Regions from separate parts of the Dysgonomonas sp. GY75 genome, predicted to be linked through region 2. Evidence: riboswitches for the same ligand, from Rfam matches in the RefSeq annotation. Region 2 holds a riboswitch; the other holds the start of a gene.
What was found. Region 2 has a riboswitch for cobalamin ahead of IR083_RS16230 (threonine/serine exporter ThrE family protein). Riboswitches for the same ligand answer to the same signal wherever they lie in the genome.
Positions count from the first base shown of each region.

Region 1: it holds a riboswitch for cobalamin, as region 2 does, so the genes downstream of both, IR083_RS04690 (TonB-dependent receptor) here and IR083_RS16230 (threonine/serine exporter ThrE family protein) in region 2, are expected to answer to the same signal.

Region 1 covers NZ_JADCLQ010000009.1:83,543-91,132, forward strand. The annotation lists gene IR083_RS04685 (sirohydrochlorin cobaltochelatase) at 1-102, opposite strand, end outside; gene IR083_RS04690 (TonB-dependent receptor) at 112-2,289, opposite strand; cobalamin riboswitch at 2,340-2,657, opposite strand; gene IR083_RS04695 (cobyrinate a,c-diamide synthase) at 2,779-4,077, shown strand; gene IR083_RS04700 (DUF456 domain-containing protein) at 4,137-4,631, shown strand; gene IR083_RS04705 (family 20 glycosylhydrolase) at 4,780-7,179, shown strand; gene IR083_RS04710 (tetratricopeptide repeat protein) at 7,297-7,590, opposite strand, start outside.
Region 2 covers NZ_JADCLQ010000038.1:70,718-78,307, forward strand. The annotation lists gene nrdG (anaerobic ribonucleoside-triphosphate reductase activating protein) at 1-501, opposite strand, end outside; gene IR083_RS16225 (anaerobic ribonucleoside triphosphate reductase) at 494-2,701, opposite strand; cobalamin riboswitch at 2,875-3,071, opposite strand; cobalamin riboswitch at 3,310-3,561, shown strand; gene IR083_RS16230 (threonine/serine exporter ThrE family protein) at 3,738-4,532, shown strand; gene IR083_RS16235 (threonine/serine exporter family protein) at 4,535-5,038, shown strand; gene dapB (4-hydroxy-tetrahydrodipicolinate reductase) at 5,341-6,057, shown strand; gene lepB (signal peptidase I) at 6,090-7,590, shown strand, end outside.

The DNA.
Region 1 (7,590 bases), on a different contig from region 2:
CATCGTTTTGAAGAAATCGGAATGCTCATAATTTCCACCACCATGAGCAAAAAACGGTAAGACTGTAATATATAGTAATATAGTTGCTAAAATCTTTTTCATATATCCTGATTATTTGCTAAACTTTAAAGACAAACTCACATAGAAAACCCGTCCGGGAGACAGTGTAGCATAATTTGCGCCGAAAGGCTTGTCGTCCACAAAATCAAAAATATTTTCGATACCGAAGCCCGGTTCTACAACAAAACCGTTGAAATTCTTCAAACGATGGCGGGTCGCCAGGTTCCATTGATTATATGCGCGCGCAGGATCTTTATCTCCCATATAACGGCTGCTCTGTATCCGTCCGTTAAAGTTTATGTTCGAATCTACAATCCACCATTTTTTATTCCAGTTTACATTTCCTGTACCAATATGCTTGCTGGAACGTACCAACGGCTTACCTGTATCGTAATCCTTGGAATTTACATAACTGTAGCCCAACCCTATACTCAGTCCTGCTCCGAGATATGAATTCACGGAGGTTTCGAATCCGTTTACACGAGCTCTGGATGAATTGGTGTATACCTGTTTTTTCTTTATCCCTTCATTCTTTTCGTCTTCGGTTATCGTTTCTGTAACATCCCTTGTCTGGATAATATTCTTTATCCGGTTAATATACCCTGTAACAGAAACTGTCAGAAAATCGTTGTGGTATTCAGTATTGAGTGAGTAATAGTTGGATGATTCCGGCTTCAGGTCAGAATTACCAAGGCTTAAAGTAGAACGTGTTATAGTCCTTGTATATAGTTCTTTCATATCAGGAGCGCGGAATCCGGCTGAATAAGATGCCCTGAAATTGAAATGGTCGAGTGAATACATTCCCGACAACTTTGGCGTAAGCCTGTTACCGAAAGCTTCATTATAAACATAGCGGAATCCCGGCACGAATTGCAGTTTGCTATCCAGCAGCTTTATCTCATCCTGCGCATATACCGAATATGTATATACATCTCTCGAACCGTCTTTTGTATCCGACTGGCTTTCGATATAGTCCAACTGGTATTGCGTTCCTACCGAAATACGGTTATATTTTCCTAAGTTGAATATACCTTTCAGATTGGCATCATAGTATTTTTGTCTTCTTTCTTTCGATTCATCTCCGTTTTTATAATTTCCATCATCCTTGATGTATTCACGGTAATATTCAAAATTGTCAGTATATAAGTCCAATGTAATTACAGCCAGATCTTTAAGCATATACCTTGCTCCCGCTCCTATATTGTAATCTTCATATTTCATATTATACGCATATGACGATACTGGTCTTTTCAGCTTCTTGTCATAGAGGCTTCCTTCTGCGTATATGCTTAGAGATTTAGCCGGCTTTACTGTGAATTTCTGACTCACCACATCAGAATAATTCGTGTTCACAGCCATTTTATCAGTATCTATCAACTTATCTCCCGATGTTTCCTGTGTGTTCAACTGCCAGCCATCGCTCTGGTTACGCTGAAAAGAAGTTGATGAGGACAGCCATTTGTAATTTATATCAGCGTTTATAGCCTGCGAAAATTGGCCATATTCGGCATAGCGGGTATCGGATGTTATATAGATGGATTCTTTAGGATTCTCAGTGATAATATTGATAACCCCTCCCATTGCCTCCGATCCATATAATGCAGATGCAGCACCTTTCAACACCTCTATACGCTTTACATTCTTCATATTTATCCGCGACAAGTCTGTATTACCCGATACATCTCCTGCCAGTTTCTTTCCATCTACCAATACAAGGATGTAACGATTGCTTAATCCGTTCATCTGCATATACGAACCCATAGCGTTAGTCATGAAAGAGAAGGATGGACTGATGGACATCATGGCATTTTCGAATGTAGGGACATTTATATTCTCCAGTTCCTTTTTGGTTATCATATCCATTGCTACAGGGGTATTCTTTAATCTGTTGTGCGTACCTGTACCTGTAACTACTACTTCATTAAGTTTCAGCGGGGATTTTTTTAAGACAAATAAGATATCCTCGCGGGAAGATGCAATATCAATCTTAGCTCCATTGTAGTCGAGTGTCGATGCTCTTAATCTGTGTTTGCCTTCGGGTACTCTCTGCAAACTAAACTCTCCGTTCTCGTCCGTCGAAGTTCCCAGTGTGGTATATTCGATCCATACACTGGCACCCGCAACAGGTTTCTCATTTTCATCCACGACTTTTCCCTTTAAGGTCATTTGAGCAAATGCCATGTTTACAATACAGCACAAGATGGCTGTAACCAATACTTTTTTTCTCATTAAAATGCGAAGTATAATGTTAGTAATTATATTCTTGGCCCCGAGAATATTTAATTTATTGTATGCTAGGCAGGTTTCCTGACTTACTCCATCTTTGAACGGCCTTCCCATTTTCAGTAAACAGTTAGCAGTTATCAGTAAACAGTCAAAAAAAACTGTTAACTGATTACTGTATCACTGATTACTGTGAAACAGTGGTATTTGGTCTTGTTCAAAGACTTTTTTCAGAAACATTGTTAACTGATGACTGTTAACTGTTAACTGAATAGAGCTTACAGTAGCGGGCACTGTTCCGGACTTTAACCGGATTCCCTTTTCATGTAAAAAGACGGATGCCTTTTTACATCACCTTAGCGGCGGCAAAGTTAATTTTTTTAAATATCAGAAAAAAGTATTTAAGGAAATAATTTGCAAGTATATTATTTTCTATACACCGATACGAGTTTCATATCCCATATTTTATACTTTTGCTGAAGAAAAAGAAAAATCATGGCATATACATCCCATCTCCTTATCTCGGCAATAGCATCCGGCTCCGGTAAAACTACAATTACTTTAGGTTTATTGAGGGCACTCCGAAACAGAGGTCTGAGTGTACAACCTTTTAAATGTGGACCGGACTATATAGACACCAAATATCATGTCCTGGCAGCAGGAACCGAATCAGTCAATCTCGACCTGTTCTTATCGTCAGAAAGCCATATGAAGTATTTGTATCGTAAATATTCATCGGGTAAAGATGTTTGCATTACCGAAGGTGTCATGGGACTATTCGACGGATACGACCGCATGAATGGAAGCAGTGCGCAAATAGCGGAGAAACTGGATATCCCTGTCATTTTAGTCCTGAATGCGAAGTCGATGGCTTATTCGGCGGCGGCCCTGCTTTATGGTTTCAAGAATTTCTCTGATAGGGTGAATATCGCAGGTGTCATTTTCAATTTTGTAGCTTCCGAAAGCCACTATAATTTCCTAAAAGATGCCTGTCACGATGTAGGACTTGAACCATTAGGCTATCTGCCCAAGAATACTGATATAGAAATTCCATCCCGCCATCTGGGATTGAATATCGACGAACAATACCGCTTCGATGATTTCGCGGACAAGGCTGCTGACCTGATAGAAAAGCATATAGATATAGATAAGCTCTTGGTCATTACTCGCAGAAATCAATCGGATATAGAGGCTGCAAAAGAGGAGCGCGTATCCTCACAGGATTTAAGAATCAGTGTTGCGAAAGATGCGGCATTCAATTTCATGTACCATGAAAATATCGAATACCTGAAAAGATTAGGCACAGTGTCTTATTTCAGCCCGCTGCACGACAAGCATCTGCCTGAATCTGATTTTGTCTATCTCCCCGGAGGATACCCGGAGTTATATCTTAGCGAATTAAGTAATAACCGGACAATGCAGGACAGTATCCGTCATTACATTGAAGCCGAAGGAAAAGTCCTCGCCGAATGTGGAGGCATGATGTACCTGTCTTCATCTATCTCCGATGAAAATGGTACTGAATACCCGATGGTAAACATTTTCGACCAAAAAGCCACAATGGAGAATATGAAGCTCAAACTGGGTTACAGACAATTCAAGTATAATGGTCTGTCGCTGAAAGGACACGAATTCCACTATTCCTCCATAAAAAGCGAACAACAAAGCGTTGTACAACAATACACAGCCAAAGGGCAAGTTACAGATACCAAACTGTTGCGTTACAAGAATGTTATCGCAGGCTATACACATCTTTACTGGGCAGATATGGATGATCTGATGGATCTATTTTAAGAAAAGAAACTCCTATGCATCTATTATTTAGTTATTATATTTGTAGAAATATATAACAAATGGCTATCGATATCATTCTTACCATAATAGGAGCAATTCTCATTATCACGGGCATAGTGGGTTGTATCATGCCCGTACTACCGGGTATTCCTCTCAGCTATGCAGGTATCTTTCTTTTACATCTGACGTCGAAAGTTGAATTTTCCACTCAGTTCTTAATCATATGGGCCATTGTTGTCATCATTGTACAAATACTCGATTTCTATATCCCGGTATGGGGTACCCAGAAATTCGGCGGAGGGAAGAAGGGTATTTGGGGTAGTGCGGTAGGGATTATCTTCGGTCTGTTCTTTCTTCAACCCTTCGGTATTATCCTTTTCCCGTTTCTAGGAGCCTTTATTGGAGAACTGATAGACGGCAAAGAACCAAAGCCCGCTCTTAAGGCCGGGTTTGGAGCTTTTATCGGATTTATGACCGGAACTGTAATGAAACTGGCTGTAGCTTTCATTCTTGCTTTTTACTTCTTCAAAGAGGTAATTGGTATCTTTTTCTGAAGCTTTTATAGACGGCACTCTCTTTTTAACATTTACATCCACATATCACCTAAATGTTAATTAACAGATTTAAAATACAACTAAGCTAAACGATCCCTATATTTGTATATTATAGAGAGCCCTTAATTAAAATTAAATCGTTATGCTAATGAAAAAACTAGTTCCTTTGTTTTCTCTGACAGCTATGGTACTGATAACGTCGTGCAACGGTCCGGAACCAACTGTAGAGAAGCCTTACAACCAAAGTATAAACATTACTCCTATCCCGCTCGAACTGATACAAAAGCAAGACACTTTCAAGCTTTCTAAGAGGATTGTTTTCGTCGCAGGCAATACAGATATAGAAAAGGTTGCTGCTTATTTTTCCGCAAAGATAAAGGCCTCAACCGGATATGACCTTAAAACAGTAAAAGACAAACCGGCTTCTGATTACATAAGCCTGAATATTGTACCCGACCTCACTCTCAATGATGAAGGATATACATTAGACATAACACATCAAGGTATAGATATACAGGCGAAAACGGCCCAAGGATTATTCTATGGTATGCAAACAGTTATGCAGTTACTGCCTGCCGAAATAGAAAGTCCTACCCTTATTAAAAATATAGCATGGAATATTCCGGCAGTAACAGTCAAAGATGAACCTCGTTTCAAATACCGTGGATTGCATCTCGATGTATGCCGCCATTTTGTTGATGTGGACTTTATCAAGAAGCAACTGGATGTATTAGCCATGTTCAAAATCAATAAGTTCCACTGGCATCTGACAGAAGATCAGGCCTGGCGCATCGAGATAAAGAAATACCCTAAACTGACAGAGATGGGTGCTGTACGCACCGAAGGTGAAGGAAACACCTATGGGCCATTCTTCTATACACAGGAACAGGTGAAAGAAGTAGTAGCCTATGCCAAAGAACGATTCATAGAGGTGATACCCGAAATTGAACTTCCGGGCCATGCTGTGGCGGCACTGCATGCCTATCCGGAATTATCATGCACAGGAAAACCAATCGAAGTACGTAATATCTGGGGTGTTGCAACGGATGTTTTCTGTGCGGGGAACGATTCTGTATTTCTGTTTCTTGAAGATGTGATCGCTGAAGTAGTCCCTCTGTTCGAGAGCGAATATTTTCACATAGGCGGGGACGAGTGTCCTAAACTACGTTGGGAGAAATGCCCGAAATGTCAGGCGCGTATCAAAGAACTGGGGCTGAAAGGCAATAAAGAGCACAGCGCAGAGGAGAAGCTCCAAAGTTACTTCGTTCAGCGGATAGAAAAAGTACTGCTGAAGCATAACAAGAAAATGATCGGCTGGGACGAAATACTCGAAGGTGGACTAGCGCCATCTGCAACCGTTATGAGTTGGCGGGGAGAAGAAGGCGGCATTGCCTCTGCAAATATGGGACATGATGTAATTATGACCCCGGGAGCATGGCTGTATGTGGACAAATACCAAGGAGATCCCAATCTCCAGACAGTAACCATAGGCGGATATCTGACATTAAGCAAAGTCTATAATTACGAACCTGTTCCCGGACTAATAGATGACGATAAGAAGCACCACATACTGGGAGCTCAGGCGAATATGTGGAATGAATATAATTATACAGGAGAAGAAATGGAGTATGATATATATCCACGCATAATAGCCTTATCTGAATTAACCTGGTCTGCAAAAGAAAACAAGAGTTATGAAGATTTCGAACGACGTATCGATAACCAACGTGTACGTCTCGATATGCACGGTATCAATTACTATATCCCTATGCCTGAAGATAAGGGACCTCATATGATAAAATATTGGGGTGATTCTGTCAGCGCACCATTCTCCTGTAATTTTGTAGTGTTTACAGATCAGGCAACACTTGATTTCAAAACAACCGAGCCTGCCAGAATGGTTTATACAACAGACGGAAGCGAACCTACACTGAAATCGGAGGTATTTACAAAACCATTGACATTTACAGAAAACACAACACTGAAAATACGCTCGGTACTGCTTTCTGATAAAATGAGTCCTGTACGCACAATTACAATAGAAAAACAAACATATGCGCCGGCTGTAGAAAAAGAAAAAAATGCTAAACCCGGACTAACAGCGGAGTATTACAAAGGTTATGTAAGAACAGTTGCCGAACTGAATGGTAAGAATCCAACTGAAACCGAACAGGTAGCAACACCTCAGGATACCAAATACAGAGTCAAAGACTATATGGAAGTATATGCCGACGATTTCTATTCTTATATTCTGACGGGATATATAAATATTCCTGAAGATGGAATATATTATTTCAATACGGATAGTGAATTATGGTTGGACGGCACATACTTAATCTCTAATGAAAAAGATAATAGCGGCACAGCCCGACGATTCTCCCGCAGCGACAAGTCCATCGCTCTGGCAAAAGGCCCTCATGCTATTAAAATAGTAAGGCTAGGTGCTATATTCGGAGGCTGGCCTACACAATGGGACCCGGTAATGCTATCGATACGCAAAGCCGATCAAGCGGAGTTTACTCTTATGGATGCTTCTTATTTTAAATAAAAGCTTTTGGTTAGATTTTTGAAAGCCCTTGAAGAAATATTTCTTCAAGGGCTTTTCTTTTCTTTCAATATTAAAAGTAACCGGCTGAAAGACCGCTTAACCAATTCAATATCGGCCTTATCCCATTTTGTATTTTATCTGATCGAATAAGTAAGGAAATATCCTCTCATCTACACCATGGTTAATGAGAGTAACTCTATCGGCATCGAAAAGCATTTGAAATAATTCAAAATCATTGTCCTGATACAATGCTTGTTTATAATATTCGACAGCTTCCTTTTTGTTTCCCATGCATAGCTCCACATGACCGGCATTCAGATAATCATGCACAGTTGGCTTGCCCGTCAGTATCCGGCTGTAATATTTTTGAGCAAGATCGTATTTCTTTTGTAAGAAAGCGGTCCATGCAAT
Region 2 (7,590 bases):
ACGGCGATTATTCCAAATAACGACCGTTGCACTTTTTAATGATTTTTCGACATCGATTAACCGTTGGTTGCTGCTGCCTCTGAAGATAAGGGATTCGTCTTTCAGTGATTCAACATATCGCCCGTCTACAAGTACATCTATATAGGGAAGTATCCGGGATAGCCTTTCTGACCTTATGATTTGCTCATATATATACCCGGTGTAACACCAGATATCTTTATCTGTTTCAGATTTGATCCGTCGGGCCAGTTCTGTAAATTCTTCTACTTGCATAAAAGGGTCGCCTCCTGTAAAAGTCACATTTGCAAACTCCGCTTCTTTAACCTCCTCCAGTAGGCTATCAATGGAGTATCCTTTACCATTGTCGATATTCCACGAATGGGAATTGTGACATCCTTTGCAAAGGTGTGTGCATCCGGCAGCGTAGATGGCCGTGCGGAATCCGGGGCCATCTACGGTGGTGTCGTGTATGATATCCAGTATTGATATATTATTATTCATGGACGATGCGGTCGTTAAGTTCAGCAAGTTTCGCGCTATTCCATCTATCGGTAGTACCCACCAGATAGCCTGTTATGCGTTGCAGGCGGTCTATTTGCAAGCTTCCGCAACGAGGACACTCATTTATTTGTGTAGCTGCATTTTCGTATCCGCATTTCAGGCAACGGTTCCGGTTATGGTTCACCGAAGCATAGCCGATATTGTATTTGTCCATCATATCTACGACAGTCATAATGGCTTCGGGATTATGAGTTGCGTCACCATCCATTTCGACATAGAATATATGCCCGCCACGTGTAAGATCGTGATAAGGAGCTTCGATCTTGGCTTTCTGATGTGCGCTGCATGAATAATATACAGGTACATGGTTTGAGTTTGTATAATATTCCCGGTCTGTAATTCCTTCAATAAGTCCGAAATCTTTTTTGTCGCGCCTTGTAAACCGTCCGGCAAGTCCTTCAGCGGGAGTCGCCAGTACACTATAGTTGTGCTGATATTTATCGGAATACTCATTTACCCGGTCTCTCATATATGTTATCATTTCCAGACCTAGTTTCTGCGCATTTTCATCTTCTCCATGGTGCTTGCCTATAAGGGCGACCAAAGCCTCGGCAAGCCCGATGAAACCTATGCCGAGTGTACCCTGATTGATAACTTTCTCTATTGTATCCTCGCCTGCCAGCTGCTCGCAACCTTCCCATAGCACCGACATTAACAAAGGAAACTGTTTGGGAGCGGCTGTCTTTTGGAACTCGAAGCGGCGATGCAATTGGAGAGCGGCCAGATCGAGCATCTGATCCAGTTTCCTGTAAAAGCAGTCGATCCTTTCCTTCTCGTTTTCTATGTTTCTGCATTCCAAAGCAATGCGCACCAGATTAAGTGTAGAGAAAGAAAGGTTGCCTCTGCCTACCGATGTTTTCTTTCCAAAACGGTTTTCAAATACGCGGGTACGGCAACCCATTGTTGCCACCTCGTACTCAAAACGGCGGGGATCGCTCTCCTTCCATTCTTCATGCTGGTTGAATGTCGCGTCCAGATTCAGGAAGTTAGGGAAGAAACGATGTGCGCTCACCTTGCATGCCAGTTGGTATAAATCGTAATTCCGGTCTGTTGGTAAATAGCTTACTCCCCGCTTCTTTTTCCATATCTGTATGGGGAAAATGGCTGTTACTCCGTTGCCCACGCCTTCATCTGTGCTTATTAACAGTTCCCGCATGATGCATCTTCCTTCGGCAGAAGTATCCGTTCCATAATTAATAGAACTGAATACCACCTGATTGCCTCCCCGGGAGTGTATGGTGTTCATGTTATGGATGAAGGCTTCCATCGACTGATGTACGCGGCTCACTGTGCGGTTTATGGCATGTTGGATAATTCTTTCGTCATTCTGCAACCCGGTCAGGTCTTTTGATAGATAATCTTCTATCGAAATCTCATAAAGATGTTTATAGTCAAGACCATTTATCTGTTCCAGCACTTTTATCTCTTCAATAAAGCTGCGTCTGACAAAAGGTGCCAGGTAGAAATCGAACGCAGGGATGGATTGGCCGCCATGCATTTCATTCTGGGCTGTTTCCATAGATATACAGCCGAGCATGCTTGCAGTTTCAATACGTTTAGCCGGGCGTGATTCGCCATGTCCGGCATTGAATCCATGCTGAAGTATCTTATCTAGCGGGTGTTGTACGCAGGTGAGGCTTTTGGTCGGATAATAATCCTTGTCATGAATATGTAAATAATTTCGGCGGACAGCTTCTTTTACCTCCGGTAGCAGCAAGTAGTCGTCGACAAAAGGCTTGGTTGTTTCACTTGCAAATTTCATCATCATTCCTGCCGGGGTATCGGCATTCATATTGGCATTTTCGCGTGTGATATCATTCGATTTGGTCTCTATGATTTCGAGAAACATGTCCCGGGTCTTGGCTTTTCGGGCAATATTGCGTTGGTCGCGGTAAGCGATATATTTCTTGGCCGCTTCCTTGCGTGGACTTTTCATCAGTTCCACTTCTACCATGTCCTGAATTTGCTCTACGGTCATTTGCTCGTTGCCTTGGCAAGAGATAAAATCCGTGATGCGTCTTATCAGGGAAGAGTCTTCTCCTTGTTCGGTGTGTAACATGGCTTTGCGAATGGCTGCCATTATCTTTTCTTCATTGAAGCCGACGATGCGCCCGTCTCTTTTTACGACTGTCTGGATCATGGTTGTATTATGTTATAAGTAAAAGAAAGTATTCGACACGCTTTCGCGTCGTCAATTGTTAATTAATGATACATTGTTTCAATGTAACTGACGGGGATAGAGACCAAAATAGGCGAAGAGAGATTAATGATGTAAAGTCACCGCATATTCTATTCTATCGCTTTTCTCCCGAAAGCTACGAATGTATACACGGCAGGTCTTCTGACTCATTTCTCTGCTAGGCGCCTTCCCAATATTCAGTTGTCTGTTGATCAGTGGCGTGAGAGCCTAACTTTTTCTTGAAATTTACAGCTACGGGGATAGTTCAGGACTTACACCTGATTCCCTTTTCATCCGATTTTATTTCAGAACCGTATATGACAACAAAGGTAGATTATTTTTTTTATATGGTTTTCAAAAATGAGATTTATTTATCTTAAAATAATGCTGAAGTTTTCCAAAATAAATTTTAAGTTTCATATTATCAGATAAATAAATTTTTAATATTGTTGAAAAGTTTTCTAAATAGTTTAATTTATAATATTAATTTATCTTTATTCCGGATGATTTACCGATAGTTACAGAAAAAATACTTTCTTAATATATTATTATTTCAATTTTTTATTCCAACTTTGTATCCAATTATTGGTGTTACAAGTCCGCATCTTCGGATAAGTAATGAAAAGGGAATCAGGTGCAAGTCCTGAACAGACCCGCTGCTGTAAACTCTTTTCAGTGAACAGTTAACAGTCATCAGTTAACATTCATTGATGTTGTTCCGGGCGATACCCAATGCCACTGGTCGACAGACAACTGTCTATCGGGAAGGCTGCACGGAGCAAGAGTAAGTCAGAAGACCTGCCAGTAATAGTATGATTTTGTCTTTCGAGGATTAGAGGCAAGTCGGAGAAGTGAAAATTCATGTTCGGATAGAGCCGGTTTTGTGTAACAGTCAAAGTTGCATTGTTTTAGTTATGTATGCATAACAGAAATCTCTATTTAAGGTATCGACGGAATTATTTATTCTCCCGCAGATTAATTTTATAAAGCGAACAAAATGGAAAATGTTTGGCCAAAGGACAAAGGCATGTCCGCAACAAAATTTGCCGATCTGATTTTGGAGGTAAGTACAATTCTTCTGGAATCGGGAGCTCACTGTGAACGTATAAACCGGAATGTGCAGCGTATTGCCGAAACGACTTGTTATAAAGTGGAGATGCTTCTCACCTTTACTGCTGTATCAGTAACGGTTACAGATCGTGAAAATCCCGAAAATACAGTAACCGGAAACAGGCGGATGAGGCATCACGGGGCACATTTCGGTGTGTTGACCAATACCAGTTTGCTGACATGGGATCTTTTCGAGAATAAAATATCGTTGGATGAGCTCGAAAATTGCCTGAATGAGATAAAAGTGGCACCGAAACATCCTGTATGGCTGATACGTGTTTTTATAGGGGTAGCATGCGGTTGTTTGTGTTTGCTTGCCGGAGGCGACTGGGTGGATGGGGCTTTTGCCTTTGTTGCGTCACTTATAGGGCTTACGGTGCGCCAGGAAATGGTAAAGAAGGGTTTTAATCTGATGGTTGCCGTTGTAAGTTCTGCTTTTATGACTACAACGATCTCCGGCATGAATGTATTGTTCGGTTGTGGTTTATCGCCCGATATATCGGTAGCAACAGCCGTGTTGTTTCTGATACCGGGTGTCCCGTTGATTAATTGTATTATAGATTTGCTGGAGGGGTATATACCCACAGGTATTGCGCGTGGAGCATTCGGCGGCTTTATTTTGCTATGTATAGCGATCGGCATGTTTATGAGTATGTCATTGATAGGTATTAATAATTTTTAGAGATGATAGTCGATATAGTAAGAGATGCTTTTCTGAGCTTTTTTGTGGCAATAGGTTTTGCCCTTCTTTTCGAGACTCCCCGAAAAGCTTTGCTTATTGCAGGATTGTTGGGAGGAGTAGGGCATTGTATCCGTTTTGCGCTGTTGCAATCGGATTATGGTTTAGTTGCATCTACACTTTGCGGAACTGTATTCATCGGGCTTGCCGGTATATATTGTGCTCATCGCATACATACACCGCCTGTTGTATTTACGCTTCCGGCCTGTATAACGATGATTCCCGGGTTGTATGCCTATCGTACGATGCTTGGTTGCATCAGGATATACGAAGAGGGGAGTGATATCGAAGGATCATCCTTGTTGCAGAATACAGTATATAACTTTATTCTTACCTCTTCGCTATTGTTTTGTCTGGCTATTGGTATTTGTATTGCAGCTCTGGTTTTTCGGAAGAAGAGTGTGAAGGAGATAAAGAAAATCAAAGATCTGGGGATAAAGATTTTCTGATTTCCAGAGGATGCAGCGAGTGCTTCGTAGTGTTAACAATAACTAATCGATGTAAGAAATCGGGAATCGGGGCGACTAACTGTTTGTATCTAGGTTAAGAGGCTTAACTAAGTGAAAACTAGAAATTAAAGATGGATGCCGGATTGCAACTTGTTCTGACCGATTTACTTAGATGGCAAACACGTAAGCCTCTGGCCTTAAAAAAGCTTATAATCAAGGATTAATTAAAAGGGAAATCCTATGGAAATAAGTTTTTATGTATATTTGTAGGCTTTATCGATTAATTTAACAAATACTCAAATATGAATATAGCTCTCATCGGATATGGTAAAATGGGACATGAAATAGAAAAGATAGCTATTTCGAGAGGTCACAGTATTGTATCTATCATAGATATAAATAATCCGGACGATTTCGGTTCGCCAGCGTTTAAGAGTGCTGATGTGGCAATTGAATTTTCTACGCCTGACAGTGCAATAGATAATTATAGGAAATGCTTTGCCGCACAAGTCCCTGTGGTTGCAGGTACAACCGGATGGCTCGAGCATATGGATGAAGTGAAAAAAGCGTGTTCGGAAGGCGGACAGACTTTCTTTTACGCATCGAATTATAGTCTGGGAGTAAATATATTCTTTGTATTGAATAAGTATCTGGCGCGGATAATGAATAATTATCCGGATTATGATGTGAAGATGGAGGAGATACATCATATTCATAAACTGGATGCCCCGAGCGGAACAGCTATAACGCTTGCAGAAGGTGTCATTGAAAATATCAGCCGCAAAGAACGGTGGAATCTTGAAGTTGAAGAAAAACAATCAGATCTGGCTATTCATTGTATTCGTGAAGGCGAAGTTCCCGGGATACACGAAATAATATATGAGTCGGAGGCCGATATTATCAGCATCAAGCACGATGCGAAAAGCCGGAAAGGATTTGCTTTGGGTGCAGTCGTTGCCGCCGAATTTACCAAAGGTAAAAAAGGCTTTTTGGGAATGAATGATATGCTTAAATTTTAAAATAAGGTTGTAAACCTGCTTTTACTTAGAATATGGAAAATAACACGAGAAAAGATAGCGCACAACAAAAACGGAAACCCGGTATAAGGCAATGGATATATGCCATCCTTGCCTGCGTATTATGTGTTTTATTTGTTATCTGGACAGGCTATTGGGGAGTATTGATTCTTATCCCCGTTTTTATAGATATCTATATTACGAAATTTATCCCGTGGGGAGCATGGCGCAATGCCAAGAATCCGCATGTGAGAAAAGTGCTCGACTGGGTAGATGCTATTGTTTTCGCATTGGTAGGTGTATGGATCATTAATACATTCTTTTTCCAGAATTACCAGATACCGACTTCGTCTCTTGAAAAATCGCTCTTAGTCGGAGACTTCCTTTGTGTAAGTAAAGTTAGTTACGGGGCGCGTTCTCCGATGACTCCATTTTCACTTCCATTGATGCAGCATACATTTCCTGTTGGCGGATTTAAGTCCTATCTGGAAAAACCGCAATTGGAATATAAACGGTTTGCAGGTACAGGGCACATAGAGCGCAATGATATAGTCGTGTTCAACTATCCGTCCGGAGATACGGTAGCACTTAATTATCAGAATGCAGATTATTATGCAATAGCTAAAAAGGTTGGACGTGATGCAGTATGGAGCGATAAAAGGACATATGGAGATATAGTATACAGACCTGTAGACAGACGGGAAAATTATGTAAAACGGTGTGTCGGATTGCCCGGAGAAACTATAGAACTTATAAATGATATTGTTTACATAAATGATAAACCGATTGTCAGTCCGGAAAATATGCAGCTATTGTATTTTATCCAGACAGACGGTACTGAGATAGCTCCAAAGATATTTGAAGAATTGGGCGCCAGCGAGGATGACTATTTGTATACCAACAGTATGGGGCAAAAAATGGTATATTCTTTTAATCCCATGGGGATAGACGGTGCAGACAGCCTGAGACTGGCCAGTCTCGGATTTAAGTACAATAATGGAGGTTTCGGGCTTGCGTATCAGATCCCACTGACAAAAGCAATGGTAAGCAAAATAAAGGAAAAACCCTTTGTGCTGGCTGTATTCCCAATGAATGAGTTTAAGAAAAAAGCGGGGATTAAGCGTGATACTAATAATGGCGACTATGTATATCCTCTTACATGGACTCAGGATTGCTATTCGGGAGACTTTCCTAAACTGTGGATTCCTAAGCGCGGCGAAACTATAAAATTTGATACAGATGTGGATTACAAAGTCGCGGCTTATATCCGTTGCATCAAAAATTATGAACATAATGATTTTGACTACCGTGACGGCAAAGTGTATATCAACGGGCAGGAAGCCGATTCTTATACATTCAAATACGACTATTACTTTATGATGGGTGATAACCGTGACAATTCAGCCGATTCTCGTGCCTGGGGATTTGTTCCCGAAGACCATGTGGTGGGTAAACCATTATTTATATGGTTGTCTCTGGATAAAGATAAAGGATGGTTTAGTGGTAAGATTCGCTGGAACAGATTATTTACATCGG